2 regions of the Nocardioides marinisabuli genome follow, and region 1 is predicted to be linked to the other one. Evidence: predicted binding sites of a transcription regulator. Region 1 holds the regulator's gene; the other holds the start of a gene.
The links. The regulator LexA, encoded in region 1, represses DNA repair genes until DNA is damaged. The targets are predictions, from matches to a motif close to TCGAACANNTGTTCGA.

Region 1 (4,566 bases):
AGCGCCCCGAGAGAGATGAACGGCTCCCGGTCGCACAGCGCGAGCTCGAGGCGCTCCAGCGCCGCGTAGAAGTCGGGGTCGGCCTTGCGGCCGTCGTCGGCGACGTAGTCGTTGGCGACCCGGGCGGCGAAGCGGCCCACCACCTCGAGCCCGGCCGCCACCAGCTGCGCCTCGACCTCGTCGCGGGCCACCGCCCGCGCGGTCGTGGCGAAGGTGGCCGACTCCATGTCGTCGCGGCCGAGCTCGTCGAGGGCAGCCTCCGGCCCCTCACGCACCAGCCGCCCGATCACCCGCGCCGCGGGGTTCGGCGCCATCACCGAGACCCGACCGCCCGGCCGCGCCGCCCGCGCCAGGACGTCGCACGTCGGCCGCGCCGGTCTCGGCCGGGCGGTAGTGCAGCACGTTGTGGCACAGCACCAGGTCGAACCCGCCGCCGGCCCCGTCTCCGGCCCCGCTCAGGTCGTCGATCGAGCCCTCGAGGGTCACCAGCCGCTCCCCGCCCCCGCCGACTCGGCGCGGCGGCGGGCCTCGGCGAGCCAGGAGGGCGCCGGTCGAGGACCGTGACGTCGTGGCCGGCGACGGCCAGGCCCAAGGCGTCGCGGCCGTCGCCCCCGCCGACGTCGAGGACCCGCAGCGCCCGCGGCTGCCCGAGGTCGGCCTGGAGCGCCTCGATCTGGCGGCGCAGCGTCTCGCGCACCACCGCGAACCGCAACCGGCCCCAGGGCGCCTCGCACCACGCCTGCCACTGCGCCAGCCTGCTCTCGAAGACGCCGTCGCTCACCACGACACCCTCCCCCACCGGACGCGGAAGACAGGGCCCGACACAGCGCGAGGGGCGGGCCCACTGCGGGCCCGCCCCTCGTCTTTCCCCTGGTTTCGCCGGCCGGGGTCGAGGCGACCGACGAAATCTGTGGGCGGCCACAGGGGCCGCCGCGCCCGGACCGCACCGCGGTCGCGGGCCGTTCCTCAGCCGGCCGGGACGACCAGGCGCTGGCCGGTGACCACCAGGCCACCGTCGAGGGAGTTCAGCTGCTGGATGCGCCCGATGACCTCGCGCACGTCGCCGGACTCGGCGCGCTCGGCGGCGATGGCCCACAGCGTGTCGCCGACGCCGACGGTGATCGTCTCAGTCGCCGGGGCGGTGCCGCTCTCGCTGGTGGCAACGGAGACGCCGGCCAGCACGACGCCCACCAGGGCGACGAGCAGCAGGCCCGCGGCCAGCACAGCGAGCCGGCCGCGGCGGGTCAGCCGCAGCGAGCCGGGCGTCGTACGGCGGGTGGCGCGGACGGCGCCGAGGCGGATCGGGGCCGGGGCGGCGGTGAGGGTCATGGTGCTCATCGGGACCTCCTGGGGAAGGGGGTGGTCGTCGTCGTGCTCGGTCAGGGAGATGTCTACGGACAGCCACCGACAGTCCCGGTCGCGATCCTGCTTCGACCAGGTGTTCGATCGAACACATGAGCGAGACTAGATCAGGTGTTCGAGCCGCGCAAGGGGTGCGGCGAACAATTGTTCGAGATCCCCGACGTCACGCCGGAGCAGCCCGTCGCCGCCTCCACGAGCGCGACACGCCCTTCGAACAGATGTTTGAAGTCGGGCCCGCGCGGCGATAGCGTGGGTCCACGACCCATCCGAGCGGACTCCCCGGCTCGGGCCTCGCGCACGAAAGGCACACGATGGCCACCAAGAACAGCGGCCCCCGCAAGCGCGGGGTCGCGGAGCTGCCCGACGGCCCTCCCGACGCGACCGGCCTGACGCCGCGCCAGATCAAGGTCCTCGCGTGCATCAAGGAGGCCATCGAGACCCGCGGCTACCCGCCGAGCATGCGCGAGATCGGCCAGGCCGTCGGCCTGACCAGCACCTCCAGCGTCTCCCACCAGCTCAAGGTGCTCGAGGAGAAGGGCTTCCTCAAGCGCGACCCGCACCGCCCGCGCGCGCTCGAGGTCTTCCTGCCCGAGCTGATGGCGCGCCGCAAGGCGATCTCCTCGGCCGACGACAGCTCGGTCGACGAGACCGACATCGGCAACACCATGCCGCAGGCCTCCTACGTGCCGGTCGTGGGCCGGATCGCCGCCGGTGGCCCGATCCTGGCCGAGGAGCGGGTCGAGGCCGTCTTCCCGCTGCCCCAGCAGCTGGTCGGCGACGGCCAGCTCTTCCTGCTCGAGGTCTCCGGCGACTCGATGATCGACGCCGCGATCTGCGACGGCGACTACGTGGTGATCCGCCAGGAGCAGACCGCCAGCAACGGCCAGATCGTCGCCGCCCTGATCGGTGAGGAGGCCACCGTCAAGACCTTCCAGCGCAAGGACGGCAAGGTCTGGCTGCTGCCCCACAACGACGCCTACGAGCCGATCGACGGCACCCACGCCTCGATCCTCGGGGTCGTCACCGCGGTGCTGCGCAGCCTCTGAGGCCCCGCACCCGCCCGTCGGGAGACCGAACCGACGGTGAACAGACGGTGCTCACACCGCCGTCCACGTCACGTGGACGGCGGTGTGTCGTTGGATGAGGCGTGACCCCACCACTGACCCCCACCACCGCCGCTGACGCCGCGAGCCCCGCCGACGCCGAGCGGGCCCGCCTCGCCGCCCTCGGACGCCGTACGGTCCTGGCCGCCAGTGCCGTCGGGGCCGGCGGCGCCGCCGTCACCGGCGCCGGCGTGCTCGCCGGCCCGCACGCGGTCGCCGCGAAGGCCCGTCACGACGTCTTCGCCCACGGTGTGGCCTCCGGCGACCCGCTGCCGCGCGCGGTGCTGATCTGGACCCGGGTCACCCCCACCAGGGCCGCCACCCCCGGCTCGGGCAAGGGCCCGCGGGTGGGCGTGCGCTGGGAGGTCGCCACCGACCGCCGCTTCCGCAACGTCGTGCGCCGGGGCCGCTTCGTCACCAGCGCCGCGCGCGACCACACCGTCAAGCTCGACGTGACGGGCCTGCAGCCCGAGACCGTCTACCACTACCGCTTCACCGCGCGCGGCCAGCGCAGCCCGGTCGGCACCACCCGCACCGCCCCCGCCAAGCGCGCCACGCCCGACAACCTGCGCTTCGGCGTGGTGTCCTGCGCCAACCTGCAGGCCGGCTGGTTCAGCGCCTACCGGCTGCTCGCCGAGCGCGACGACCTGCACGCGGTGCTGCACCTGGGCGACTACCTCTACGAGTACGCGCCCGGCCAGTACGGCATGGGCCAGGACAACGTCGACATCCGCCCGCACGACCCCGCGCGCGAGATGGTCTCGCTCTCCGACTACCGCCGCCGGCACGCGCAGTACAAGACCGACCCCGACCTGCAGGCCCTGCACGCCCGGTACGCCTGGATCGTGACCTGGGACGACCACGAGGTCACCAACGACCAGTGGAGGAAGAACGCCGAGAACCACGACGACTCCGAGGGCGACTACCTCAAGCGGCGCGCCCGCGCCCACCGCGCGTACGACGAGTGGATGCCGGTGCGCATGGACGGCACCGCCTCGCTGGGCGACGGCGCCCGGCTCTACCGCCGCCTGCGCTTCGGCGACCTGGCCGAGGTCAGCATGCTCGACCTGCGCACCTACCGCTCCCAGCAGGTCGCGACCCCGCTGGTGGACGCGGAGGTCAACGACCCGGCGCGCTCGATCACCGGCAACCGGCAGATGGAGTGGCTCAAGGACTCCCTGACCCGCGGCAACCACGCCCCGCAGTGGAAGGTGGTCGGCAACCCGGTGATGATCGCCCCGGTCACCTTCGCCGACCTGCCCAACGAGCTCGTCGACCCGGTCAACGACGTCACCGGGCTGCTGCCCCAGGACGGCTCGCCGTACAACGTCGACCAGTGGGACGGCTACACCGCCGACCGCCGCGAGGTCTTCCGCCACATCGACGACCACCAGGTCAAGGACGTGGTCTTCGTGACCGGCGACATCCACTCGGGGTGGGCCTGCGACCTGCCGATGGACACCTCGCTCTACCCGCTGCTCGGCGACTCGGTGGGCGTGGAGTTCGTGTGCTCCTCGGTGACCTCCAACAACCTCAAGGACATCACCGGCCAGCCGGCGCTGACGCCGCTGGTGGAGACCGCGATCAAGGCCAACAACCGCCACATCAAGTACCTGAACTTCGACGACCACGGCTTCTCGGTGCTCGACATCACCGCCGAGCGCACCCAGATGGACTGGTACGTCATCGGGGCCCGCGACGACCAGCAGACCACCGCCACCCACGACGCGTCGTTCCGCACCCTGGCCGGCACCGGCACGGTGCAGCGTGTGAGCACCCCCGTAGGAGACCGCTGATGTGCGACCCGACGAGCGGCCACTGCGACGCGGCCGGCCCCGCCCCCTTCGCCCGCGGCCTCGGTGAGATCCGCGCCGGTCGGCGCACGGTCCTGACCGCGGCGGCCTCGGGGCTGGCGTTCTCGACCGTGGCCGGGCTCGAGCCGGCGCTCGCGGCGCGGGCCTCGACCCGCAAGCGCGCCTACGTGCTGGTCGTCGACGGCTGCCGGCCCGAGGAGCTCGACAGCGGGCTGACGCCGAACCTGCTGGCGCTGCGCGAGGGCGGGGTGCACCACCCGCGGGCCACCTCGATGCCGGTGATGGAG
Region 2 (4,566 bases), 120 kb from region 1:
CACCTCCCCCAGCGGGCGGTGCCAGTAGGTCATCCACACGGTCCGGTCGCCGTAGTCGTAGTCCTCGGAGTACCTGGTGAGGGCGAAGTAGTCGGCCTCGGGGTAGACGATCGCGTAGATCATCGGGTGGATGATCGAGACGGTGAGCCGCCCGTCCGGCCGCAGCACCCGCCGCAGCTCGGCCAGCGCCGAGTCCCAGTCCTCGACGTAGTGCAGGGCCAGCGAGACCACCACGAGGTCGAAGCTGTCGTCGGCGTACGGCAGGGGCGCCCCGAGGTCCGCGACCCTCACGTCCGCGTCCCCTCCCAGCCGCTCGCGCGCCAGCTCGACCATGACCGGGCTCAGGTCGAAGGCGGACACGGCCGCTCCCCTCGCCCGCAGGGCCTTCGCCAGCGGCCCCGACCCGCACCCGGCGTCGAGCACCTCCAGGCCCGCGACGTCGCCGGCCAGCCGCAGCATCTCCGGCCGCTCGTAGTAGGCGTTGAAGAGGCTCTTCTCGTTCCTGGCCGAGTACGCCGCCGCGAAGTCGTCGTAGCCAGGGGCAACAGGAGTGTTCGCCGAGTCGGACATGCTCCGTTCCTACCCGAGTCCCCTGCGGCCGCGCTCGCGGCGCGCTGTCCGCAGCCCGGCTCACCCGCGCGGCCTTGCGCGACCGAGGAGGATGGTCGTCATGAGCGACATGCCGCGCAAGGCGTTCGGACGCACCGCACGCCTGGCAGCGCTCCCGCTCGGGTACGCCGGGCGCAACGCGATCGGTCTGGGCAAGCGGCTGGGCGGACGCCCGGCCGAGGCGGTGATGAGCGAGATCCAGATGCGCACCGCCGAGCAGCTCTTCCGCACCCTGGGCGAGCTCAAGGGCGGGGCGATGAAGTTCGGCCAGGCGCTGTCGGTGCTCGAGTCGGCGCTGCCCGACGAGCTAGCGGCGCCCTACCGCGAGCAGCTGACCAGGCTGCAGGACTCCGCTCCCCCCGATGCCCACGCAGACCGTCCGCGAGACGCTCGCCCGCGACCTGGGTGACGAATGGCAGGACCAGCTGGTCTGGCTCGACGGCGGGCCGACCGCGGCCGCGTCCATCGGCCAGGTGCACAAGGGACGCTGGCACGACGGCCGCGAGGTCGCAGTCAAGGTGCAGTACCCCCGCGCCGGCGAGGCGCTGCGCTCCGACCTGCGCCAGCTCGCGCGGGTCGCGCGCAGCCTCGGCCCGCTGGTGCCCGGCCTCGACGTCAAGCCGCTGGTCGCCGAGATGCAGGCCCGGATGGAGGAGGAGCTCGACTACGACCTCGAGGCCTCCGCCCAGCGCGCCTTCGCGGCGGCGTACGCCGACGACCCCGACATCGTGGTGCCCGACGTGGTGGCCCACGGCCCCGCGACGCTGGTCACCGAGTGGCTCGACTCGACCTCGTCGCTGGCGAAGGTGATCGCGGAGGGCTCCCAGGAGGAGCGCGACCGATTCGGCGACCTCTTCACCCGGTTCCTGCTCGGCGCCCCGGGGCGCACAGGGATGCTGCACGCCGACCCGCACCCCGGGAACTTCCGGGTCGTGCCGGGCGTCGACGGCGGACCGCCGCGGATGGGCGTGCTCGACTACGGCGCCGTGGCGCGGCTGCCCGACGGCCTGCCGACCGCGATGGGCACCCTGATCCGGATCGCCAGCATCGAGGACGACGCGACGCTGCTCGAGGGGCTGCGCGCGGAGGGCTTCGTCAAGCCCGGGGTCAGCATCGGCTCCCGCGAGCTGCTCGACTACCTCGCCCCGTTCGTGGAGCCGGCGCGCACCGAGCGCTTCCAGTTCACCCGCGCGTGGATGCAGGAGCAGTTCCAGCGCATCAACGACCCCAAGAACCCGTCGTTCACGGTCGCGATGAAGATCAACCTGCCGCCGTCGTACCTGCTGATCCACCGCACCTGGCTGGGCGCGGTCGGCATCCTCTCCCAGCTCGAGGCGGACGTCGCGTTCGGCGAGATCCTGCGCGAGCTGCTGCCCGGGTTCGCCGAGCCCGTCTGAGGTCTACCGCGGGTCGAGCGCCCGGAGCAGGGCGTCGAGCGCGGCCTCGGCCTGGTCACCGTCGAAGAGGTGCTGGGCGTGGTCGGAGCCCGGCAGCAGCAGGACCTCGTTGTCGTCGCCGGGCGCGGTCGCGGCCAGCTGCTCGGAGACCTCCGCCACCGGCTCGTCCTCGCTGGCGATGAAGAGCTTGGGCTGCTCGCCCAGCCCCTCGACGACGCTGTTGGCCGAGAGCGTCACCACCCGGTCGACCAGCTCGGGCTGCTCGCTGAGCAGCCGCAGCGCCGCGTCGGCGCCCGCGCTCCCGCCGACCAGGGCGACCTCCTCGGCGCCGTCCTCGCGCAGCCGCTCGACCGCGGCCGTCATCGCCTCGGCGGTCAGGTCCTCCACCGCGACCACGGTCGCGCCCTGCTCGGCGATCGCCACCGCCTGGTCCTGCCAGCTCGCGGCGTCGAAGGCCGCGCCGTGGGCGAGCACGACGCCGTACGAGCCGTCACCCCAGCGCAACGCGTCCCCCTCGTCGACCAGCGAGATCCTCTCGCCGCTCGCCCCGCCGTCGCTCGCGGGGCTCGCGCCTTGCTCGTCGGAGCCGCAGCCGGCCAGGCCGAGCAGGGCCAGCAGCAGCCCCGCGGCGAAGGCCGTGACGAGCAGGCGACTGGGGGCGTTCGAGGTCGTCGTCGGCATCTCCCCACCGTAGGTCGTGGGGGTGCGCCCAGAGCCCCCATCACTGCCTCCAAGCCACTCTCCACAGATGCCACATGACCATTGACTCGAACACGCGTTCGATTAGAATAGGAGCATGATCACCCAGGAGCTCGAGCGCTGCGACACCGCCGACGCGGTCCTCGCCTACGCCCGCTCCCAGCGTGCTGCCCGCGACGCCGCCGAGGTCGCGATGTACGAGGCCACCTGCACGTACGCGGCCATGCACTCCACCCGTGACGAGGCCAAGGCCGCGGTCCTGCCCGGCACCGACATGCTCATCACCCTCGCCGGGCCCGGCGCACCCAAGGTCTCCGAGTTCGCGGTCATCGAGTACGGCACCGCCCTCGGGATGTCGGCCGATGCGGCCATCCGCTACGTCGCCCACGTCGTCGAGACCCGCTACCGACTCCCCCGCCTGCACGCAGCCGTCGCCTCCGGTCGAGTACCGGTCTGGCGGGCCCGCCGCATCGCCGAGGCCACCCTCGGCCTCCCCCGCGAGGCCGCCGCCTGGGTCGACCACCACCTCGCCGGCGTCGCCGCCACCTGCTCCTACGCCGTCCTGGGACGCCTCGTCGAAGAAGCCCTGTGCCGCTTCGACCCCGAGGCCGCCGAGGACAAGCGAGCCATCGCCGCCGAGGACCGCAAGCTCGACATCCACCTCGACGCCGCCACCCGCGGCGGGCAGTGCATCGACGGGGTAGTCGACGCGATCGGCTGCCTCGACCTGGCCGACGCCCTCGACCTCGACAACGCCGTCACCCGCGAGGCCCGCAACCTGGCGCTGGCCGGCTCCGACCAGCCCCTCGACGTACGCCGCAGCATGGCCCTCGGTATCCTCGCCCGCACCCAGACCACCCTCGACCTCACCGGCACCGGCACCGACGACGACGCGCCTCGGGTGCCTGCACGGCAGGTCGTGCTCAACGTCCACCTGACCGACGTAGCCCTGGCCGGTATCGACCCCACCACCCTCAGGTCGAACAACCTCTCCGCCGGGCTGCACCTCGCCCGCGTCGAGGAGACCCGCAGCTTCGTCACCACCGACCAGGTCTGCGAGTGGCTCCGCGTGCCCGACACCCACGTCACCTACCGCACCATCACCGGCAGCGGGTCGGACCCCGAGGCCTACGAGCACCCCTTCCGCAAGGTCAACACCCCAGCCGCCCGAGACATCACGGCCGAGGACATCCGCGGCTTCGCCAGCAACCCCGACCTCCGCCCCCACCCCCGCCGACCGGTCGACCTCTCCGAGGACATCACCACCGACGGCTACACCCCCAGCGAGCGGCTCGCCGAGCAGATCCGGCTCCGCCATCCCCGCTGCGTGTTCCCCCACTGCACCCGCCGCGCCCGACGCCGCCGCCCCGACGAACCCCACGCCGACCTCGACCACATCAGCACCTACGACCCCGGTGGTCCACCCGGCCAAACCACCACCTCGAACCTCGCCACCTTGTGCCGACGCCACCACCGCGCCAAGACCCACACCCCCTGGACCTACCGACCCACCCCCACCGGGTTCCTCTGGACCAGCCCGCAGCGCTACCAGTACCTCGTCGAACCACACGGCACCACCGACCTCGGCCAAGCACCCAGACCACCCACCCGGCCCGTGTGAACCAGCCGACTCGCCACACCCCCGCCGCAGCACCACCGCGACGGGGGCATCGGCACGTCCGGCGCCGCTCTCAGTCGGGCGGTCCGGGCTCCCGCGCCACGGTCAGCGGCCCCTCGTCCGGCGAGGGGACCTCGAAGTGGTCGACGTACGCGGCGACGAGGTCCTCGTCGAGGACGAAGTCGTCGGGGTGGCTGCCCCGACGTGCCCGCATCCGGGCCAGCACCGTCCCCCGCGTCGTGG

Region 2: H0S66_RS11700 (HNH endonuclease signature motif containing protein) is a predicted target of LexA. The motif match lies at 2,774-2,789, and genes of this name have one in related genera.

Annotation. Positions count from the first base shown of each region.
Region 1 covers NZ_CP059163.1:2,332,640-2,337,205, reverse strand. The annotation lists gene H0S66_RS11190 (class I SAM-dependent methyltransferase) at 1-314, opposite strand, end outside; gene H0S66_RS11195 (hypothetical protein) at 1-19, shown strand, start outside; gene H0S66_RS11185 (hypothetical protein) at 268-486, opposite strand; gene H0S66_RS11180 (LysM peptidoglycan-binding domain-containing protein) at 967-1,338, opposite strand; gene lexA (transcriptional repressor LexA) at 1,674-2,408, shown strand; gene H0S66_RS11170 (alkaline phosphatase D family protein) at 2,510-4,261, shown strand; gene H0S66_RS11165 (alkaline phosphatase family protein) at 4,261-4,566, shown strand, end outside.
Region 2 covers NZ_CP059163.1:2,450,236-2,454,801, reverse strand. The annotation lists gene H0S66_RS11715 (class I SAM-dependent methyltransferase) at 1-570, opposite strand, end outside; gene H0S66_RS20840 (hypothetical protein) at 671-1,018, shown strand; gene H0S66_RS11710 (ABC1 kinase family protein) at 972-2,006, shown strand; gene H0S66_RS20120 (alpha/beta fold hydrolase) at 2,010-2,687, opposite strand; gene H0S66_RS11700 (HNH endonuclease signature motif containing protein) at 2,803-4,326, shown strand; gene H0S66_RS11695 (P-loop nucleotide/nucleoside kinase family protein) at 4,397-4,566, opposite strand, start outside.